DNA from 2 places in the Thioalkalivibrio sp. ALM2T genome. Region 2 is predicted to be linked to the other one. Evidence: riboswitches for the same ligand, from Rfam matches in the RefSeq annotation. Region 2 holds a riboswitch; the other holds the start of a gene.
The links. A riboswitch is a leader RNA that binds a small molecule or an ion and turns the genes downstream of it on or off. The one in region 2 is predicted to bind cobalamin.

Region 1 (4,415 bases), on a different contig from region 2:
CAAGACCCCACGGGCCCATCCGGGCGGCCAGTCGCGTGAGCAGCGTGTCCTCCGCAATGACAAATCCCACGCGCGCCCCGGCCAGGCCAAAGAACTTCCCCAGCGAGCGCAGCACCACCAGCCCCTTCCGCGGCTTTTCCTGCGCCAGGCTCGCCTCCGGTGTCACGTCCATGAAGGCCTCGTCCACGATCAGCCAGCCGCCGCGCGCGGCCAGGGCCGCATGCCACGCCAGCAGGTCCGCGCGGTCGAACCGCTGTCCGGTCGGGTTGTTGGGGTTGACCAGCACCAGCACGTCCAGGCCGGGCAATGCGGCCTCGATCGAATCCCCGTCCAGCGGGACGACGTTGTGCCCGGCCCCGTGCCAGGCGCGAGCGTGTTCGTTGTAGCTGGGCTCGAGGATGCCCACGCGCGAAGTGCCTTCCCGTAGCGCGGGCAGCAGCTGGATCGCGGCCTGGGAACCGGGCACCGGCAAAAGCGCCCCGGCCCCATAATAGGCGGCGGCCGCGGCCTCCAGGCCGTCGTCCGGTTCCGGCAGGCGCGCCCAGGCCCCTGGCGGAAGCTCGCCTGCGGGGTAGCCATGCGGGTTGATGCCCGTGGAAAGATCCAGCCAGTCGGCCTTGGGGATCCCGTAGCGCGCGGCCGCCTGGCGGATACCGCCCCCGTGCACCTGAATCAGCGCCTTCGGCTCCGGCGTCTGCATCGATTGGGCCTCAGAACAGGACAACGACAATCACCCCGGCCACAATAAAGGCCATCCAGATGGCCAGCGCACGATCCAACAGCGTAATTGCCTGGCGAATGCCTGCCGCGTCGGGCATGCGGCCCATCCCCAGGCGGGGTCGCCACTCGCGCTGCCCGCCATAGGGCGCCGCTCCGCCCAGGACCACGCCCAGCGCACCCGCCCCCGCGGCCATCACCGGCCCCGCGTTCGGGCTCTTCCAGCCGGCGGCCTGCTCGCGCCAGCACTGCAGCGCGTCCCGGCCACGCCCCGCCAGGGCATAGGCCAGTGCCGTCAGCCGGGCCGGGATCAGGTTCATGGCATCGTCCAGGCGCGCGGCGGCCCAGCCAAACGAGCGAAACCGGTCATTGCGATAGCCCCACATCGCGTCCAGCGTGTTCACCAGGCGATAGGCGACCACGCCCGGCGCGCCGGCCACCAGGAACCAGAAGATCGTGGCGAACAGCGCGTCGTTGCCGTTCTCCAGCACCGACTCGATGGTGGCGCCACTCACCCCGCGCTCATCCAGGGCCGCCGTGTCGCGACTGACCAACATGCCGACACCAGTGCGCGCCCCAGACAGGTCATCCCTTTCCAGGGCCTCGGCCACCACCTCCGCATGCTCGTCCAGACTGCGCCAGCCAATCGCCAGCGTGAGGATCACCAGCGTCAGAAGCCAGCCCCAGGCCAGCGAGGCGCCCAGTGCGGCCAGCGCCACCCAAGGCAGGACCAGCGCCGCGAGGAGAAGCGCTCCGCGTGCACGGCTCGGCGCATGCCAACGCGATTCGGCCCAGGCCGCGAGCTGGCCGAATCCGGCGAGCGGGTGGAACCACCGAGGGTCACCAAACAGTCGGTCCAGGACCAGGGCGCCCATCAGGATCAGAAAGGTACTCATGCCGGGCCGCGCCCGGATGCCCCATCCGGACCCGTGACGGATTCCCGCGCATCCGGGGACTCGACCAGCTCGCACGCCGCACCCCAGCGGTCCTGGAATACCAGGTCTTCCAGCGGGCGGCGGCTGTCCCAGCCGGCGGTCTCCAGCAGCGGCCGGTCATAGAAGCGCTCCACATGCCCCAGGCACAGCACCGCGATCGGGTACCCGCCTTCGGGCATGTCCAGCCGATCGGCCAGCCAGTCCGGATCGAACAGGGAGACCCAGCCCATGCCCAGGCCCTCGGCGCGGGCGGCCAGCCACAGGTTCTGGATCGCGCAGGCGGCGGAACACAGGTCCATCTCGGGGAGCGTCCGCCGGCCGAGCACGTAGCGCTCGCGGCCATCGGTCAGGGCCACGACCAGCAGCTCGCCCGCCTCGCGGATGCCCTCCAGCTTCAAGCGATGCACCTCCGCTGCGCGCTCGCCACAGGCTTGTGCGGTGCGGGCCTGTTCCTCCGCCGCGTGGGCATGCAGCGCCTCGCGCTCGGCCGGGTCGGTAATGCGCAGGAAGCGCCAGGGCTGCATATACCCGACGCTCGGCGCACGATGCGCCGCCTCAAGCACGCGCCGCAGCACCGCCGGATCAACCGGGTCCGGTCGAAAGTGGCGCATATCGCGGCGTTCCGCGATCACCCGGTAGACGGCCGCCAGCTCATCTTGGGCAAAGCCCGAAGCAGCCGCATCCGCATCGGGCCGGGAAGGATTCTCGTTGGCGGGCAAATCGGACTGCATCGGCTTACCGTCAGGGCGACGCGACGCGGATGCAGAAGAATCGGGGCATGGTCATGACAGATCCATGCCTACCGACCCTCGCCCACCGCGCGGTCGCAGAAAGTTCGTCCAGGCCGGTCTCCGGGCTCGCGAATCCCCGGCAATCCGGGGCGGCAAGTCGCCTTCCCGGGCCACGTGCGGCCCAGTGGCTTTCGACTTGCCGAGGTCCGCGGTGCCTGATGGAGCACCCCGCGAACCCACTCGCCTACCGTTGCGGGGGCAGCGTCGGCATGGAGCTGAGGAGGATCCCGCGCCTGCACCGACTTCCCGTTTAACCCGTGCGACCAATCACCCGGGCACCTGGCAGCGAAGCGTGAATCATACGCGGCAAGCCCACTGCCGACCAATTGACGCTCCGAGGCGCCCCAGGCTTGCTGCTATGATGCCCCGCTAGTCCAACGCCTGGTGACGGCTCACCAGCCGGCTCGAAGGCGCTTGAATAACCAATCCAATGCGACTGTAAACTCATGCAATTCTGGACTTCTCGAACTCCACTGCTCGCTTGCCTCATGGGCCTGCTCTCGACCCCGCTGCCCGCAATCGGGGACTCGATTACGGTCACCGACGACGATGACCGCGAGGTCCATCTGGAGCAGCCTGCCGAGCGCATCGTCAGCCTGGCCCCGCACATCACCGAGGTGCTGTTTGCCGTGGGTGCGGGGGACCGCATCGTGGGCGCAACGCAGTACAGCGATTATCCGCCCGAGGCGGAGGCCATCCCGCGGATTGGCGGCTACAGCCGGATTGACCTGGAACGGGTACTGGAAAGGGACCCCGATCTGGTGATCGCGTGGAAGAGCGGCAACTCCGCCTCCCAGGTCGAACGCCTGCGCGAACTGGGACTGCCGGTGTATGTATCGGAACCGCGCAGCTTCGAGGGTGTGGCCTCGAGCATGCGGCGCATGGCCACGCTGGCCGGCACGCATGACCAGGGCGAGGCCGCGGCACAGGACTTCCTGGACCGAATGGACGCGCTACGCGCCACGTACGGCGACCGGGATCCGATTCGCGTGTTCTATCAGGTGTGGGAGCAACCGTTGATGACGGTCAATGACGACCACCTGATCGCCGAGGCCATCGCCGTGTGTGGCGGCGTGAACGTGTTTGGCGATCTCGACCGCCTGGTGCCGCGCATTGGGCGCGAAGCCGTACTGGATGCCGACCCCGAGGTCATCATCGGCGGCGGCATGGGCGAGGACCGCCCCGACTGGGTGATCGCCTGGGGCCAATGGGAGGACATGACCGCGGTCCAGCGCGACAATCTCTTCTTCATTCCCCCTTCGCTCCTGCAACGCCATACCGGACGCATCGCGGAAGGCACCGCCCTGATGTGCGAAGAACTCGAACGCGCCCGCACACGCCGTCCCGCCCCATCACCATGACGGTCCGCCTCGCGGTCTCTCGCAACGGATACTGCGGGACACCAATGAAGGAGCGTTGTACGTGTGCTGAAGGCCGCGCTCCCGCCGTTCCGGCAATCCACCGCTTCGCCCGCCTGGAGCGGAGGGCTCCCGCTTGACCCGTTCGTTCCTCCTGGCCCTCGGCGTGCTGTTGCCCGCGTCTGTGCTCTCCGTCCTGGTGGCACTGGCTTACGGCAGCGTGCAGATTCCGTTCCCTGACCTGCTGAGTGTCTTCTTCGGCGAGGCCTCGCGACTGCACAGCACCCTGGTACTGGAGCTGCGCCTGCCGCGCGCGCTGGCCGCGTTCGCCGCCGGCGGGCTGCTGGGCCTGGCCGGAGCGCTCATGCAGGTGCTGCTGCGCAATCCACTGGCCGATCCCTACGTGCTGGGGCTCTCTGGCGGCGCCTCGGTGGGCGCCTTGCTGGCGATGCTGGCGGGGCTGTCTATGTTCTCGGTCTCGGCCGCGGCCTTCGTGGGTGCCCTGCTGTCCACCATTCTGGTGTTCGGCCTGGCCCACGGCACGGGCAGCTGGACCCCGACCCGCCTGCTGCTGACCGGTGTCGTGGTGGCCGCCGGCTGGGGCGCGATGATCA
Region 2 (4,415 bases):
ATCGCGGCATGGATTGCGACTGAGGGGCAGGGTGTTCGCCTGCAAGCAGGCTCCTACGGTTTCTTGCCACGTAGGAGCCTGCTTGCAGGCGAAGGGGCCGCCACGCGGCGGCCCCGTAGTGGTCGCGGGAATCAGCGGCGTCGGAAGTTGTCGTGGCAGGCCAGGCAATGGTGGCGTACGCCGTTCAGCGCCTCGGTAGCGCGGAGCTGGAACGCCGGGTCCTCCAGGTCTTCAGCCGCATCCACCTTCCTTTGTAGCTCGGTCGCCGCCTCGCGGTAAGACACCTTGTATTCGGCGAACTCCGGGTCCCCCCAGGCTGCGGGCAGAGCGCCGGGTTCGCCGTCCCGCGCCGGGGTCTCGCGCGCGAACCAGGTGCCGATGTCGTCGGCCCGCCGCGCCAGTTCGTCGGCCAGCTCGGGCAGGCGCTCGGCGAACGGTGCGTCATAACGCAGGATCTGCTCGATGCTGCGGTAGGTGGCCGAGGTGCCCTGCATGCTTTGCTGGCGGAAGCGCTGGAAGGCCTCGGTGGCGTCCACCGTGGCCGGGTCGTCCAGGGTCTCGCTGTAGTCGTCGCCCCAGGGCCCGGGCACCGGGACCGTGACCTCGCCGTCGCTGGCGGAGCCAGTTCCGGCGAACAGGATCAGGGCAAGGCCGGTCACCCACAGGGCCGGTGTAAAGGTGGTTCGAGTCATGTCGGATCTCCTTTCCGGTGTCAGAAGCGGAACTGGTGCTGGAGGTGCAGTTCCCAGGCCGAGGTGTCGGCATCGCGGTCCAGCCACATCAATTGGGTCTTCTGTCGCTGGCCGCGGTGATACCAGTTAAGGCCGGCGCCCCACTCGCGCTGCCAGCGCTCGTCGGTGCCGAGGTCGTCGCCGGCGTCGTGGCGCAGCACAGCGTGGCGTGCGGCGACCTCGATCCCCTCCCAGGGCAGTGCCTGGGCCAGCTCGAGTTCGGCGCCCAGGTCGTGGTAGGAGGGTCCGTGATCGGGCGATACGTCGCGGCGGAAGGCGGCAAATGAGATCGCGGTGCGGGCAAACTTGACGACGCTGTCGGCCGTTGCGGTGACCCAGTCGGCGCGCTGCTGGTCCACCCGGTCTTCCCGCCCGCGAGTCCAGTCGCGCAGGTGGTTGCGATTCGCCGCCTGCAGGCCGGCGCCCAGGGCCAGCGTGCGCTCCACGGGCTTGCCGACCGTGGTGTTGTCGCGCGGGACCGCACCCACGGGTGCCCAGGCCCCGCGGGCGCTGAACAGGTGGCCGGAGGTGGATGGGCGGTCGTCCCGCTGGTCCAGGCGGCCGCGGCCATCGAACACGCCGACGGCCCATGCCCGGTCCTCGCCATTACCCCCCAGAAGCGTGACACCGGTATCCCGTCCGGCCGGAACCTCGAACTGGTTCCCTGCGATGCTCAGTTCGGTGAACAGGCGGTTGGGTCCCCCAATGTCCCGCGGCAGGCCGAAGGGTACGGTGAACTGGCCGGCGCGCAGGTTGAGGGACTCGGTCAGCGAGTATTGGAGCCAGATATCGCGCATTGAGAGCTCGCCGCTACTGAAGTCGGGCTGCAGGCGGAAGCTCAGATCGGGATGGAAGAGAGTGCCCGTGGTATCCAGCCAGGCGCGGCGAAAGTCGAATTCGCTGGTGGCGTCCTCCTCGCCACGCTCGATGGCGTAGCGGCCCTGGATGAGCGGGTCCAGTGTGACGGCGAGCCCGTCGGCTTCACTGCCGAGTTCGAACTGTGCCTGGAGGGGGGAAGCCCCGCCACTGGCGATCAACAGGCCGAGAAGGGTCGGGGCCGGAGCCAGGAGTGGCAATCGGCCGGGTCGTCGAGTCGGTTTGTTCAAGGTTTGTCTCCCTGGGACGCACACCCCGTGCGTCGTGGATGGAACGACGCAGGGTCAGCCAGGGGAGGTCGGGGAGTAGACACAGAAGCCCGACCCGCCCGCTTGCCCACCGCAGCGTCGGGTTCCCTCCTGGCCGGTCTCCGGACTCGTGAAGCGGGCGGGGTGCCCGGGCGGATCGCCTTCCCACGCCGGGTCGCGGCGCAGTGGTTCTCGATCCGTTGTCTTCACCTACCGTTGCGGGGGCAGTGCCGGCATTGCGAAAGGGTGTTCGCGCACCGGCTTCCCGATTATCCCCGGCGATGGAACGCCAGGGCACCTGGAGGCGGGGCGCAGGTTACTGGGGGCCAACGAGGCTGGCAAGAGGCGCGCTTCATGAACGACGAACCGGGTTGATTGATCTGGATCAACGGTGGGGGCGATTTCGCTGGTCGATCGAATCCCGGGTCGATAGGGTGGGATTCAGGTGGTTTGGACCGAGTCTATATCGGTCTTCGCCGATGCTGATCCAATCTCAGGGAGACCCGCCATGATCCGACGTTCCTATCTGCGCAGCGCCATCCTTTCGGCCTGCACCGCCCTGGCACTGGGCGTGGCCGCACCCGCCGTCGCGGATACCGATTACTCCCAGTACCGGGATGTGTTCGAGCCGCTGCCGGCGTTGCCGCCGATCCCTGCCGATAACTCCATGACCAAGGAGAAGATCGAGTTGGGCAAGATGCTGTTCTTCGAGCCGCGCATCTCCAGCTCCGGTGTGATCTCCTGCGCGACCTGCCACAACCCGGCGCTGGGCTGGGCGGACCGGATTCCGCGCGCGGTGGGCCATGACGGCCAGGTGGGCGAACGCAACACCCCGACCGTGCTGAACTCCGGGTTCTTCACCGCGCAGTTCTGGGATGGCCGTGAGGACGACCTGGAAGGCCAGGCGCTGGGCCCGATCCAGGATGCGATCGAGATGGCGATGCCTCTGGAAGAGGCGATCGAACGGCTGGAAGAATTCAACGAGTATCAGGAGAAGTTCGAGGCCGCCTATCCGGATTATGATGGCGACAACGTGATCAACAGCGATCACGTGGCCAAGGCCCTGGCGACCTTCCAGCGCACCCTGAACACGCCGAATTCGCCGCTGGATCGTTGGCTGGTGGGTGACGAGGGCGCAATGTCCGAGCAGCAGATGCGCGGAATGAAACTCTTCGCCGATAACGGCTGTGTGGCTTGTCACCGTGGCCCAGCGCTGACCGACAGCAACTTCCATCGCATCCAGGTGCCGGGCTCCGAGGACGAGGGCCGCTACCTGGTCACCGGCGAGGAGAGCGACCGCTTCGCGTTCAAGACCCCGACCCTGCGCAATGTGGCGCTGACCTATCCCTACATGAACAACGGCGAGACCGCTACGCTGGACGAGGCGATCCGCATCATGGGGCAGGAGATGCTGGGCATGGAGTTCAGCGACGATGAAGTTGCGGACCTGGAGGCCTTCATGCATGCGCTGACCGGTGACATGCCGCAGTTCGAGATCCCGTCACTGCCGTAAGCGACCGGTCGCCACTGGCGATGCCAAGCCCCCTCCGGGTCCGGAGGGGGCTTTTTTGTGTCGCCTATTCGACGGTGATGGTGATCTTGTCGGAGGTCACTGGCGGGTCGAAGCTGAGGTGGCGGTAGTCCATGAAGAGCAATTGCAGGGTGTGAGTACCCGGCTCCAGTTCGATCTCGCCTTCGGTCTGACCGCCTCCGAAGTGGCGCTTGTGGTCGGAGAAGGGGAGCGAGGCATCCAGGTCGACCTCGTCCAGCGGCTGGTTCACCAACAGGTGGTGATGCCCGGTGTTGTCGGCCTCGACGCCGGCCGGGGCCACGCCCATGCCGCGCAGGCCCATCTGGATCCGCACGGGACTCTCGATGGTGTCGCCATCCTGCGGGCTGATGAAGTACACCTTGGCTCCTTCGGGCGCCGGAACGCGGTCCGTGCTGGCCGCACTGCTTGCGGCTAGGGCGAATCCTCCAGTGACCAGAGCGATGGTCGCGAGGCGGGTGAGCGAAACGGATTTCATCACGACTCCTTCGGGCGATAGGGGCCCGTGTGTTGGCCTGTCTCGAGTATAGCCGGTGGAAACCGCGCTACCGGGTTATCGCCCTGTAGGGTTCTGCTACCCTAGGCGCCTTTGCTCACTACCCGTAATCGAGTGTCCCGCGCATGAGTTTCCGTACCCGTTTTGCCCCCAGTCCCACCGGTTATCTGCACATTGGTGGTGCCCGTACCGCATTGTTCTCCTGGTTGTACACCCGTCATCACGGCGGCGACTTCGTGCTCCGCATCGAGGACACCGATCTGGAGCGCAGCACTGCGGAGTCGGTGAACGCGATCCTGGAGGGCATGAACTGGCTCGGTCTGACCTACGACCACGGCCCCTTCTACCAGACCGAGCGCTTCGACCGGTACCGGGAGGTGATCGACCAGCTGATGGCCGCCGGCCACGCCTATCGCTGTTACTGCTCGAAGGATGAGCTGGACGCCATGCGCGAGGAGCAGAAGGCGCGCAAGGAGAAGCCGCGCTACGACGGTCGCTGCCGCGCCCGTACCGAG

Region 1: another riboswitch for cobalamin. It lies ahead of bluB (5,6-dimethylbenzimidazole synthase); the one in region 2 lies ahead of F816_RS0104685 (porin).

What each region holds. Positions count from the first base shown of each region.
Region 1 covers NZ_KB906556.1:294,390-298,804, forward strand. The annotation lists gene cobD (threonine-phosphate decarboxylase CobD) at 1-700, opposite strand, end outside; gene cbiB (adenosylcobinamide-phosphate synthase CbiB) at 711-1,613, opposite strand; gene bluB (5,6-dimethylbenzimidazole synthase) at 1,610-2,383, opposite strand; cobalamin riboswitch at 2,477-2,741, opposite strand; gene F816_RS0101345 (cobalamin-binding protein) at 2,932-3,804, shown strand; gene F816_RS0101350 (iron ABC transporter permease) at 3,938-4,415, shown strand, end outside.
Region 2 covers NZ_KB906558.1:1,865-6,279, reverse strand. The annotation lists gene cobM (precorrin-4 C(11)-methyltransferase) at 1-23, shown strand, start outside; gene F816_RS0104690 (cytochrome c) at 132-692, opposite strand; gene F816_RS0104685 (porin) at 713-1,837, opposite strand; cobalamin riboswitch at 1,951-2,164, opposite strand; gene F816_RS0104680 (cytochrome-c peroxidase) at 2,364-3,368, shown strand; gene F816_RS0104675 (DUF4399 domain-containing protein) at 3,433-3,882, opposite strand; gene gltX (glutamate--tRNA ligase) at 4,026-4,415, shown strand, end outside.